Regions from separate parts of the Gottfriedia sp. NPDC057948 genome, predicted to be linked through region 2. Evidence: riboswitches for the same ligand, from Rfam matches in the RefSeq annotation. Region 2 holds a riboswitch; each other region holds the start of a gene.

Region 1 (3,285 bases), on a different contig from region 2:
TAACGTCTTTAATCCTCTTAATGTTAGCCAACAGTCTTGTGGACCTAAAATTGCTCCGAATGAATTTTGGATTGTGTATAAATCATTTGCAAGTTCTTCTGAATTTACGACCGCTAATCCTCCGATTACATCGCTATGGCCTGCAATAAATTTTGTTGCGCTATGAACGACAATATCAGCTCCTAAGTCTAATGGTCTTTGTAAATATGGTGATAAAAAACTATTATCTACAATGACAAGTATGTCATTTTCTTTTGCTATTTTGATTGCACTACTTAAATCAGTAATTTTCAAAAGAGGGTTAGACGGTGTTTCTAAATAAAGACCTTTTGTATTTGGCTTTATTCCGGCTTTAATCTCTTGTAGATTAGATGCATCTACAAAAGTAAAATCAATTCCGAAACGATTTAATACTTTTGTCGCTATTCTAAATGTTCCTCCATAAACATCTTCACAGATGACAATATGATCTCCAGCTGAGAACAAAGACAATACAGATGAGATTGCAGCCATCCCTGATGAAAACGCAAAACCTCGAACGCCATTTTCTAACTTTGCAATTGTATTTTCTAATGCTTCCCTTGTTGGGTTTCCACTTCTTGCATAGTCGTACTTACCAAAATTCTCTATATCAAATTGATGAAATGTTGAAGTTTGATAAATTGGAATACTTAATGCTCCTGTTGCCTGATCTATTTCATTTCCGTTATGAATTAATTTCGTTCCAAATTGCATGCTCATCACCCCAATGCATTTTCTAAGTCATTTAATAAATCATCAATATGTTCAATACCAACAGATAATCGAAGTGTATGGTCATCTAGACCAAGCTTTCTTTTAAATTCTTCTGGCATTTCTGAATGAGTTTGCGTATGTGGATACGTAATTAAGGATTCAACTCCACCTAAGCTTTCTGCGAATGTGATGACTTTTACGCTTCCTAAAACCTGTTCAACTAAACTTAAATCTTTCACTTTAAATGAAATCATTGCACCAAATCCAGTTGCTTGTTCTTTAATAATTGAATATCCTTTATGCGTTGGTAATCCTACATAATACACTTCAGTAACATTTGGATGATTTTCTAAAAATTGCGCAAGTACAATCGCATTTTTTTGACTGTATTCCATACGTAAATGTAATGTTTTAATGCCTCTTAAGATTAACCAAGAGTCAAATGGAGCTAATGTTGCACCTGTTGATTTTTGATAATAACGAATTCGTTCATTCGTATATTCTGAATTAGTCACGACAAAACCAGCAAGTGTATCATTATGGCCACCTAAATACTTTGTTCCACTATGAACAACAACATCTGCCCCTAATTCAATTGGTCTAAAGAAATAAGGTGTTAAAAATGTATTATCAACAATCACGATAATATCTCGTTCTTTTGCAATCTCTACTACTCTTTTTAAATCCGTTACTTTCATCATTGGATTTGATGGTGTTTCAATAAAGATTCCTTTTGTATTCGGTTTAAGTGCATCAAGAATATTTTCAATTTCAGTCGTATCAACAAAATTATGCTCAAGTCCATATGGTGAATAAATTTCTTCGAATAAACGATATGTTCCACCGTATAAATCATCTGAAACAATTAAGTGGTCACCTTTTTTAAATAAGCTTAATACTGCAGTAACGGCAGCATTTCCAGTTGAAAATGCAACTCCAAAATTTGCACTTTCTAATTTTGCTACAGTATTTTCCACTTCTTCTCTAGTGGGATTTTGTAATCTTGCATAATCATATCCAGTCGATTGATGAAGTCCTGCATGTTTAAATGTAGCAGATTGATAAATTGGATAACTAATCGCACCAGTTAATGGATCATAGCCTTTGCTTCCATGTACGGCTACTGTTTCAATTGATTTTTTATTCGTGTTTAAAGCCTCTTTTGTGTTAGTCATTATAAATCCCCCATTTTAGTCAAATAAAAAACCACTTCTTAAAAAATAAGAAGTGGTTATGTCCGCAAAATATACATATCGCTCTTATCTTCCAGGTTTTTCACCTGCAGGATTTAGCACTTTCTAGTTTTCACTAGAGTTGCCGGGTTTCGTCGGGCCAGTCCCTCCACCGCTCTTGATAAGATTATTTAATTATATTGATAAGTATATTAAAAACTCTGATAATTATCAATCATTTTTTTTCGTTATTTAATATATAGCTTTTTATTTCCATTCATCAGGTAATAAACTTTGATAAAGTGTGCTTCTATATCGATCATCAATTAGTAATAAAGTCCCTTCATCTGATTCAGAACGAATAACTCTTCCACCCGCTTGCATTACTTTATTCATACCCGGAAAGACATATGCATAATAATACCCATTTTTTCCAACCGAATGAAAATGCTCCTTTAAAATATTTCTTTCTAAACAAATCTGCGGCAACCCTACACCAACTACTACGACACCATTTAATCGATCACCTTTTAAATCGATCCCTTCAGAGAATATCCCACCTAATACAGCAAAGCCAACTAATGTTTCCTCATTATGACTATCAAACCGTAAAAGGAACTTTTCTCGTTCAATTTCAGACATACCATTTTCTTGAACGATTGTTTTTATGTTAGGGTATTTCTCTTTAAATAAATCAACACTTTGAATTAAATATTGATAAGACGGATAAAAAACTAAATAATTACCTTTTCTTTTCGTAATTTCTTTATACACCGAATCAATTAATCTTTCTAAATTTCTTTCACGATCTTGATATCGTGTTGAAAGTGGGTCAATTGTTACTTCCAGTTGTTCTCTATGAAAAGGAGGATCGATTGAAATTGTATAATCGCGGCTTTGATCACCAAGCATATCTTGAAAATATTGAATTGGTGTTAAAGTAGCTGAAAAATAAATTGTTGAGCGAAATCTTTTTATGACGTCATTTACTACTTTAGAAGGATCTAGGCAAAACAACTTTAAATGAACTTCACTTTTATAAAGTTCATAGTAGCATACGTAATTTTCATCAAAAAACTCTGCAATTTTGACGAAGTTGAGCGACTCAAAATAAGTATCAAGTAAAAGTTGTTTATTTTCGTCCTCGTCCATTTCCTGTAATTTTATTTCGACGATTTCATTAAATGTATGTAGAAGTTCCAATAAATCCTCATCAATTTCTTTTGAAACTGGTGATACAACGTCCTTCCATTTCTTTCTTAATTCAATCAATCGCTTATTTATTTCATTTATTATGGCATAAAGTTCATCTTTTAAATTTTTATATCTATTTTTCAACTCTAAAAATTTAGATTTGAATAGACTTGCAGAATACATT
Region 2 (3,285 bases):
TCCTCTGGGTCTAAATCAACATCATACTCTCGTTTATAAAATTCTACAACAGCATTTTTTAAAGAGCTCATTCCTCTAAACGGAGAATAACGATGAGTTAAAGGGTTTTCAACAGACTTTTGTAATGCTTTTATAATATGGTCGGGTGTAGGTTGATCGGGATTTCCTTGACCAAGATTAATGACATCATGACCATTATTAATTGACTGATTCACTTTTTGGACTAGTGAAGCAAAAAATTGTTTTGGTAAATTGTTTAATAGTTTACTATGATTCAAGTTAATCACTCCAAAAATATAATAAAATTAATTTGAATAGATCGTTTCTTAATCGACTGATTTTCATGAACGACTGTTGCAATAACTTTCACCATCATATATGCTCGATTTAAAAATGTCTATAAAATTTAGAATAGGGTGAATAAATTGTGATTAAAATTGCGTGTATTCAATCTGACGTTATTTTAGGTGAATCAAAGACTAATTTAGAGAAAATGAAAACTCAAATAAACGAAGCTATTAAAGAAAATATTCGTGTAATCGTACTACCTGAGCTATGGACAACAGGCTATTGTCTGGAAGAAATTGGTTTGCACACAGGTGAACAAGAAGTGATTATTTCTGAACTTCAATCCATCGCAAAATCAAATAATGTAATATTGATTGCTGGTTCGTTCCCAATTGCAAGAGAAAATGGTGTTACGAATACATTAATTGTTATTAGCAGTACTGGTGAATTAGTAAAAACTTATGATAAAGTTCATTTGTTCCAGTTAATGAACGAGCATCACTATCTTCAATCAGGGGAAACAGATGGCCTTTTTGAAATCGATGGATTAACGGCTGCAGGATTTGTTTGCTATGATTTGCGTTTTCCTGAATGGATTGGAGCTCATTCGCAAAAGGGTGCAAAAGTTTTATTTTTTGTTGCCGAATGGCCAATTCAAAGAATGAATCATTGGGAAATCTTACTAAAAGCAAGAGCAATCGAAAATCAGTGTTATGTTGTTGCATGTAATCGAGTAGGAAAAGATTTAGCAAATACATTTGGTGGAGGATCAATGATCATTGACCCTTGGGGAGAGGTAGTAACCAAAGGTAGCACGAATGAAGAAATCGTTTATGGCGAAATTGATTCAAAAAAAGTTGATGAAGTACGCGGTACAATCCCTATTTTTGAAGACAGAAAAGAAGAAATTTACAAAAAGTTTTAAAAAAGTAATTGACAAATTAAAAATCAATAAACTAAAATACGAATATAAAATCAAATATGCGAACTCTTATTTCGAGTAGGCGGAGGGATTTGGCCCGACGATGCCCAGCAACCGACCATAATACCATTGTGAAATGGGGCGTATTGTTTACGCCTGAGCTTAAATGTTCAGTAAGGCACGGTGCTAATTCCAACAGAAAAGAAATTTTCTGGTAGATAAGAGACGAAAGTCAATTAGTATTGCCTCTTTTCGTCTCGGAAAAGAGGCTTTTTATTTTGCAAAATTCAAGGGGGATGAATTTGGTGACTGTCATTGAACGAAAAGAATATAGACCTTTAACAGAAGCAACTGCAATTACTTATTTACAAAAACTTGGCTATTTTAAAAATGAACTATGTGAATGTATAGAAATTGGGGATGGGAATTTAAATTTAGTATTTAAAGTTAATCCAGTAGGAAGCGAGAAAGGGTTAATTATAAAACAGGCTCTACCATATGCAAAAGTTGTTGGTGAAAGCTGGCCACTTACATTAAAGCGAGCTACGATCGAGAGTAATGCGACAAAAATATACAATGAGTTAATCCCATTACATGCACCTAAAATTTTAGAGCATGACGAAGATCAAGCCGTAACTGTAATGGAGGATCTTTCACACTTACAAATTCTACGAAAAGGTTTCATTGAGAAAAAAAGCTATCCGTTTTTAGCTGAACATATCGGTGAATTTTTAGCAAAGTCATTATTTTTCACTTCAGACTTTGGAACTTCACCAGCTAAGAAAAAAGAGCTAGAGTATCTTTTTAATAATCCTGACTTATGTGATATAACAGAAAATCTTGTGTATACAGATCCATTTTTTAACAGTGAAACAAATAGTTTTGAAGAAGAATTAACAGAAGAAATTAAAGAACTATGGAATGATGCAGATCTACAAATTGAGGTTGCGAAACTAAAATTAGATTTCTTATCGAAAAAAGAAGCTTTATTACATGGTGATTTACATACGGGAAGCATTTTCGTATCTGAAACAGAAACAAAAGTAATTGACCCGGAATTTGCATTTGTCGGACCAATCGGATTTGATTTAGGGCAAATTCAAGCAAATTTACTTTTTCAACTTTTCAGCCGTACTGAACTAAAAGACGAAATTATTGAACACATTTTAAACATTGAAAAAGTGTTTAATGAAACATTTATCCGACTATGGGAAGAGCATAGCGTTAGACCATTTAACCAAAAAGCTCTAATAAAAGAAAAGTTAGAAGGATATTGGGTGGATGCAATTGGGGTTATTGGATGTGAATTAATCCGAAGAAGTATCGGTCTTGCTCACGTTGAAGATATTGATTCACTGGAACATAATCAAAAAATTGAAGCAAAGAAAAAAGTCTTAAAATTCGGAGTTTATTGTATAAAAAATAGATTTACTATTAGAAATATTGGAAATTTACTTATTGGATTGGAGTAATAATCGATGACTGCATTACAGCAAATACCTGAATCATTACAATGGAACGGTGAAAGTTTAAAAATTTTAGACCAAACTAAATTACCAACTGAAATACGCTATTTTGATGCAACGACATTATTAGATGTACGTGAAGCAATCGTAAAATTACAAGTAAGAGGAGCACCAGCAATTGGTTTAGCTGCTGCGTATGGACTATATTTAGGTGTTCGAGAACTTCAAACTGAACAAGTTAATGAATTTCATCAACAAGCTAGATTATTAGCGGATGAACTAATTAGTGCTAGACCAACTGCAGTAAATTTAGCATGGGCCGTTGAAAAACTAATTAGCTCTAGTAAAGAAGCAGTGACAGTATCCGAAGCTAAATTAATCATCATGGAAGAAGCAATTAAATTACATGTAGCAGATGAAGCAACTTGCAAAGAAATCGGTGAAAACGCATTAACATTATTACATGACGGAGCAGCAGTATTAACTCATTGCAACGCAGGGAGTATCGCGACAAGTCGATACGGAACAGCTTTAGCTCCACTTCACTTAGCAAAAGAAAAAGGCTGGGAAATTTCGGCTTATGCAACAGAAACAAGACCAGTATTTCAA
Region 3 (3,285 bases), on a different contig from region 2:
GCTAAAAAAAGGAAATTTTATGGATATATGATCTTACTATTTTTTGGAGCCGTTACGATGACACTGCAGACATTTACGAACGAAAGAGAATTATCTGATCTAATTAAAATATGGCAAAATATCCGTTTTCCTGCTGAAGTCATATTAGTAGTGTTAATTTTTTTCTTATCACGGAGGCAAAGAGCATGAAACGTATTTTAACGTTGTTGCTAATTATGGAATTAAGTTTTATGTCTGGTTGCCAATTACTCGATGTTGATAAACGTTTTTTTGTCGTAGGGATAGGAATTGATCATACCGATGAAGATGGCGTCTACCTTGTGTCAGTAAAATTAGCCATCCCTACAGCACAAATTGGAGCCGGAAAATCTAAATTTCAAATTATTTCTCAAAAATCAACCTCAGTTTCTGAGGCAATTAGAATAATCCAATCTTTAGTAGATAAAAAATTAGATTTTGCTCAATGTAGGGTAATCGTGATCGATAAAGAGCTACTAGTTGAAAACCAAATTGATTTGATGAAGTGGTTTATTAAACGGCCAGATATTCAAGGTGTTGCTTATGTAGCTGTAGGAGAACCTACTGCAAAAGAAGTTTTATCATGGAGGGTTAAATCAGAGAGATTAGCGGGTAACGCTCTTGTGTTAGCTTTTAATGAAGAATCAAATAGGTCACCATATGTAATGTCAGAGATACTTAATGATTATTATATGCGATTGATAGAAAACGGTATAGATCCATATTTACCTATTATTGAACCGTTCGATAGTTCCTTTAAAATTAATACTTCCGCAGTTTTTAAAGGAACAAAATTTAAAGCAGTATTAAATCGTGATGAAACAAGGATGCTTAATGAGCTCTTAAATACCAAAGTAACAACATTAATTAGTGTTGGAAAAGGAAAAAATCAATTTTACATAAGTGCTGAAAATACGAAAACTGACATGAAAATTGTTATGCCTAAAAATAAAAAGCCATATCTAGACGTTCATATAAAAGTAAAAGGATTCATTGAGGAATCTAAAAAGACACTACATCAAGATAGAGAATTGAAAGAGTATGAGAAAAAAGCATCAATCATTATGAGCTCAAGAACAAAAAAATTTCTAGAACGTCTACAGGAATTAAATGTTGATCCACTTGGACTTGGGTTAAACTATCAAGCAAAATACGGAGTGACAAAAAAAGAAATAAATAAGTGGAAAGAAATTTATCCGAAACTTAAATTTCGAGTAAAAACAGAAGTGAAACTAAAGGGAACTGGTACGATGTATTAACTTCGATTTAATGGCAATGAATAATTGTAAAATTTTATTTTTTCTAATAAATACATCGAAGAAAGCGCTATCTTAATAAAAATGTTTAATTCCCCGTATTGACAATCTGTTTACTAGGATTTATGATTCACTTAAAGAAATTACATAATTCAAACTTATCGAGAGTGACCGAGGGATCAGGCCCTATGACGTCCGGCAACCTCCTTATTTAGGAACGGTGCCACTTCCTGCAGAATGAAATCATTCTGATAGATAAGTCGAAAACATTTGTTTCCGATGCCTCTTTCTGAATGAAAGAGGCTTTTTGTATTCGTAATGATTTACATTGGAGGTTGACATTACTCGTAGTATCTTGATTTTGAGACGAATTTCATAAAACTAAACCCAACTTAACCAATGCGAAAACTAGACAATTTAGAGGGTGAAGGAGAGAATAGAAATGAAATATGGTTTTTGGTTACCGATTTTTGGAGGATGGTTACGTAATGTAGATGACGAAAGCATGCCACCAACATTTGAATATGCTAAAGAGGTCATTCAATCAGCTGAAAGATGGGGATATTCGACTACTTTAATTGCTGAATTATATTTAAACGATATTAAAGGTCCAGAGCATGATTCACTTGAAGCTTGGTCAACAGCAGCGGCACTTGCTGCAGTAACGGAAAAAATCGAAATTATGACCGCGATTCGTCCAGGTTTTCATAATCCTGCAGTAACAGCAAAAATGGCTGCTAATATCGATCAAATCAGTAACGGCCGTTTTACGCTAAACGTCGTTTCTGCATGGTGGGCAGAAGAAGCTCGTCAATATGGCGGTATTTTTACAGAACATGATGAACGCTATGCCCGTACAGAGGAGTTTATTGATGTCCTAAAAGGCTTATGGACAGAAGAAACGTTCAATTATTCAGGAAAATTTTACGACTTAAAAGATACGAAACTTGCTCCAAAACCTGTACAAAGACCAAACCCGATTCTTTATGCAGGTGGTGAAAGTGAAAAAGGTAAGCAAACAATTGTTGAAAAATGTGACGCTTATGTGATGCACGGTGGAACAGTTGAAGAAATTAATCAGAAAGTAACAGATATGAAAGTACGCCGTGAACAAACTGGCAATGCACCTTTAAGTTCTTTCGGTATGGCTGCTTATGTTATTTGTAGAGATACAGAAGAAGAGGCTTTGGCTGAGCTTGAAAAAATTACAACAGTGAAAGATTCAAGCGGTTATGCTGGTTTTAAAGACTTCACGACAAAATCACAATTAGAACAACAAATACAATTACAAGATTACTCAGTTTCAAATCGTGGTCTTAGAGCAAATCTAGTAGGAACACCAGAGTTAATTGCAGACCGAATTTTACAATATGAAGAAGCTGGCTTAGACTTATTATTATTACAATTTTCACCTCAACTAGAAGAAATGGAACGATTTTCAAAGCAAGTTATGCCATTAGTAGAACAAAAACGTAGTTTAATAAAAAGCTAGAAAGGGGATTTAAAGATGAGTAAAGTATATGTAATTCATGAAAATAGTGAGTGGACTGTGCATTTAACAAAAAGATTAGAGGAGCTTGGAGTTCCTTATGAGGAATGGCATCTAGACGAAGGTACGGTAGATTTATCATCAGAACCACCAGAAGGGATCTTTTATAGCAGAATGAGTGCTTCTTCTCATACACGTGATCATCGTTTTGCAGCTGAATTTACTGGGCAAGTATTAGCTTGGCTTGAAGCACATGGTCGTACGGTGTTAAATGGAACGAATGCCTTGAAGCTAGAAGTTAGTAAGGTTTTACAATATTTAGAGTTAAACAAATATGGTGTTAAAACGCCAAAAACGATTGCAGCTGTTGGTAAAGAAAACATTCTTAAAGCAGCTAGTAGCTTTGAAGGACAGTCATTTATTACGAAGCATAATCGTGCAGGTAAAGGGCTAGGTGTCCAGTTATTCCAGAGTGTTGATGCTTTAAAAGCTTATGTCGAAGGACCGACTTTTGAAGAACCG

The links. A riboswitch is a leader RNA that binds a small molecule or an ion and turns the genes downstream of it on or off. The one in region 2 is predicted to bind S-adenosylmethionine.
Region 1: it holds a riboswitch for S-adenosylmethionine, as region 2 does, so the genes downstream of both, ACFVRR_RS03840 (trans-sulfuration enzyme family protein) here and mtnK (S-methyl-5-thioribose kinase) in region 2, are expected to answer to the same signal.
Region 3: it holds a riboswitch for S-adenosylmethionine, as region 2 does, so the genes downstream of both, ACFVRR_RS01155 (LLM class flavin-dependent oxidoreductase) here and mtnK (S-methyl-5-thioribose kinase) in region 2, are expected to answer to the same signal.

What each region holds. Positions count from the first base shown of each region.
Region 1 covers NZ_JBHVPN010000001.1:826,982-830,266, reverse strand. The annotation lists gene ACFVRR_RS03845 (trans-sulfuration enzyme family protein) at 1-735, opposite strand, end outside; gene ACFVRR_RS03840 (trans-sulfuration enzyme family protein) at 741-1,910, opposite strand; SAM riboswitch class I at 1,992-2,095, opposite strand; gene ACFVRR_RS03835 (ATP-dependent DNA helicase) at 2,175-3,285, opposite strand, start outside.
Region 2 covers NZ_JBHVPN010000015.1:67,173-70,457, reverse strand. The annotation lists gene ACFVRR_RS18725 (pyridoxal phosphate-dependent aminotransferase) at 1-284, opposite strand, end outside; gene ACFVRR_RS18720 (carbon-nitrogen family hydrolase) at 431-1,213, shown strand; SAM riboswitch class I at 1,277-1,435, shown strand; gene mtnK (S-methyl-5-thioribose kinase) at 1,507-2,682, shown strand; gene mtnA (S-methyl-5-thioribose-1-phosphate isomerase) at 2,689-3,285, shown strand, end outside.
Region 3 covers NZ_JBHVPN010000001.1:236,976-240,260, forward strand. The annotation lists gene ACFVRR_RS01145 (GerAB/ArcD/ProY family transporter) at 1-189, shown strand, start outside; gene ACFVRR_RS01150 (Ger(x)C family spore germination protein) at 186-1,277, shown strand; SAM riboswitch class I at 1,430-1,536, shown strand; gene ACFVRR_RS01155 (LLM class flavin-dependent oxidoreductase) at 1,717-2,766, shown strand; gene ACFVRR_RS01160 (ATP-grasp domain-containing protein) at 2,782-3,285, shown strand, end outside.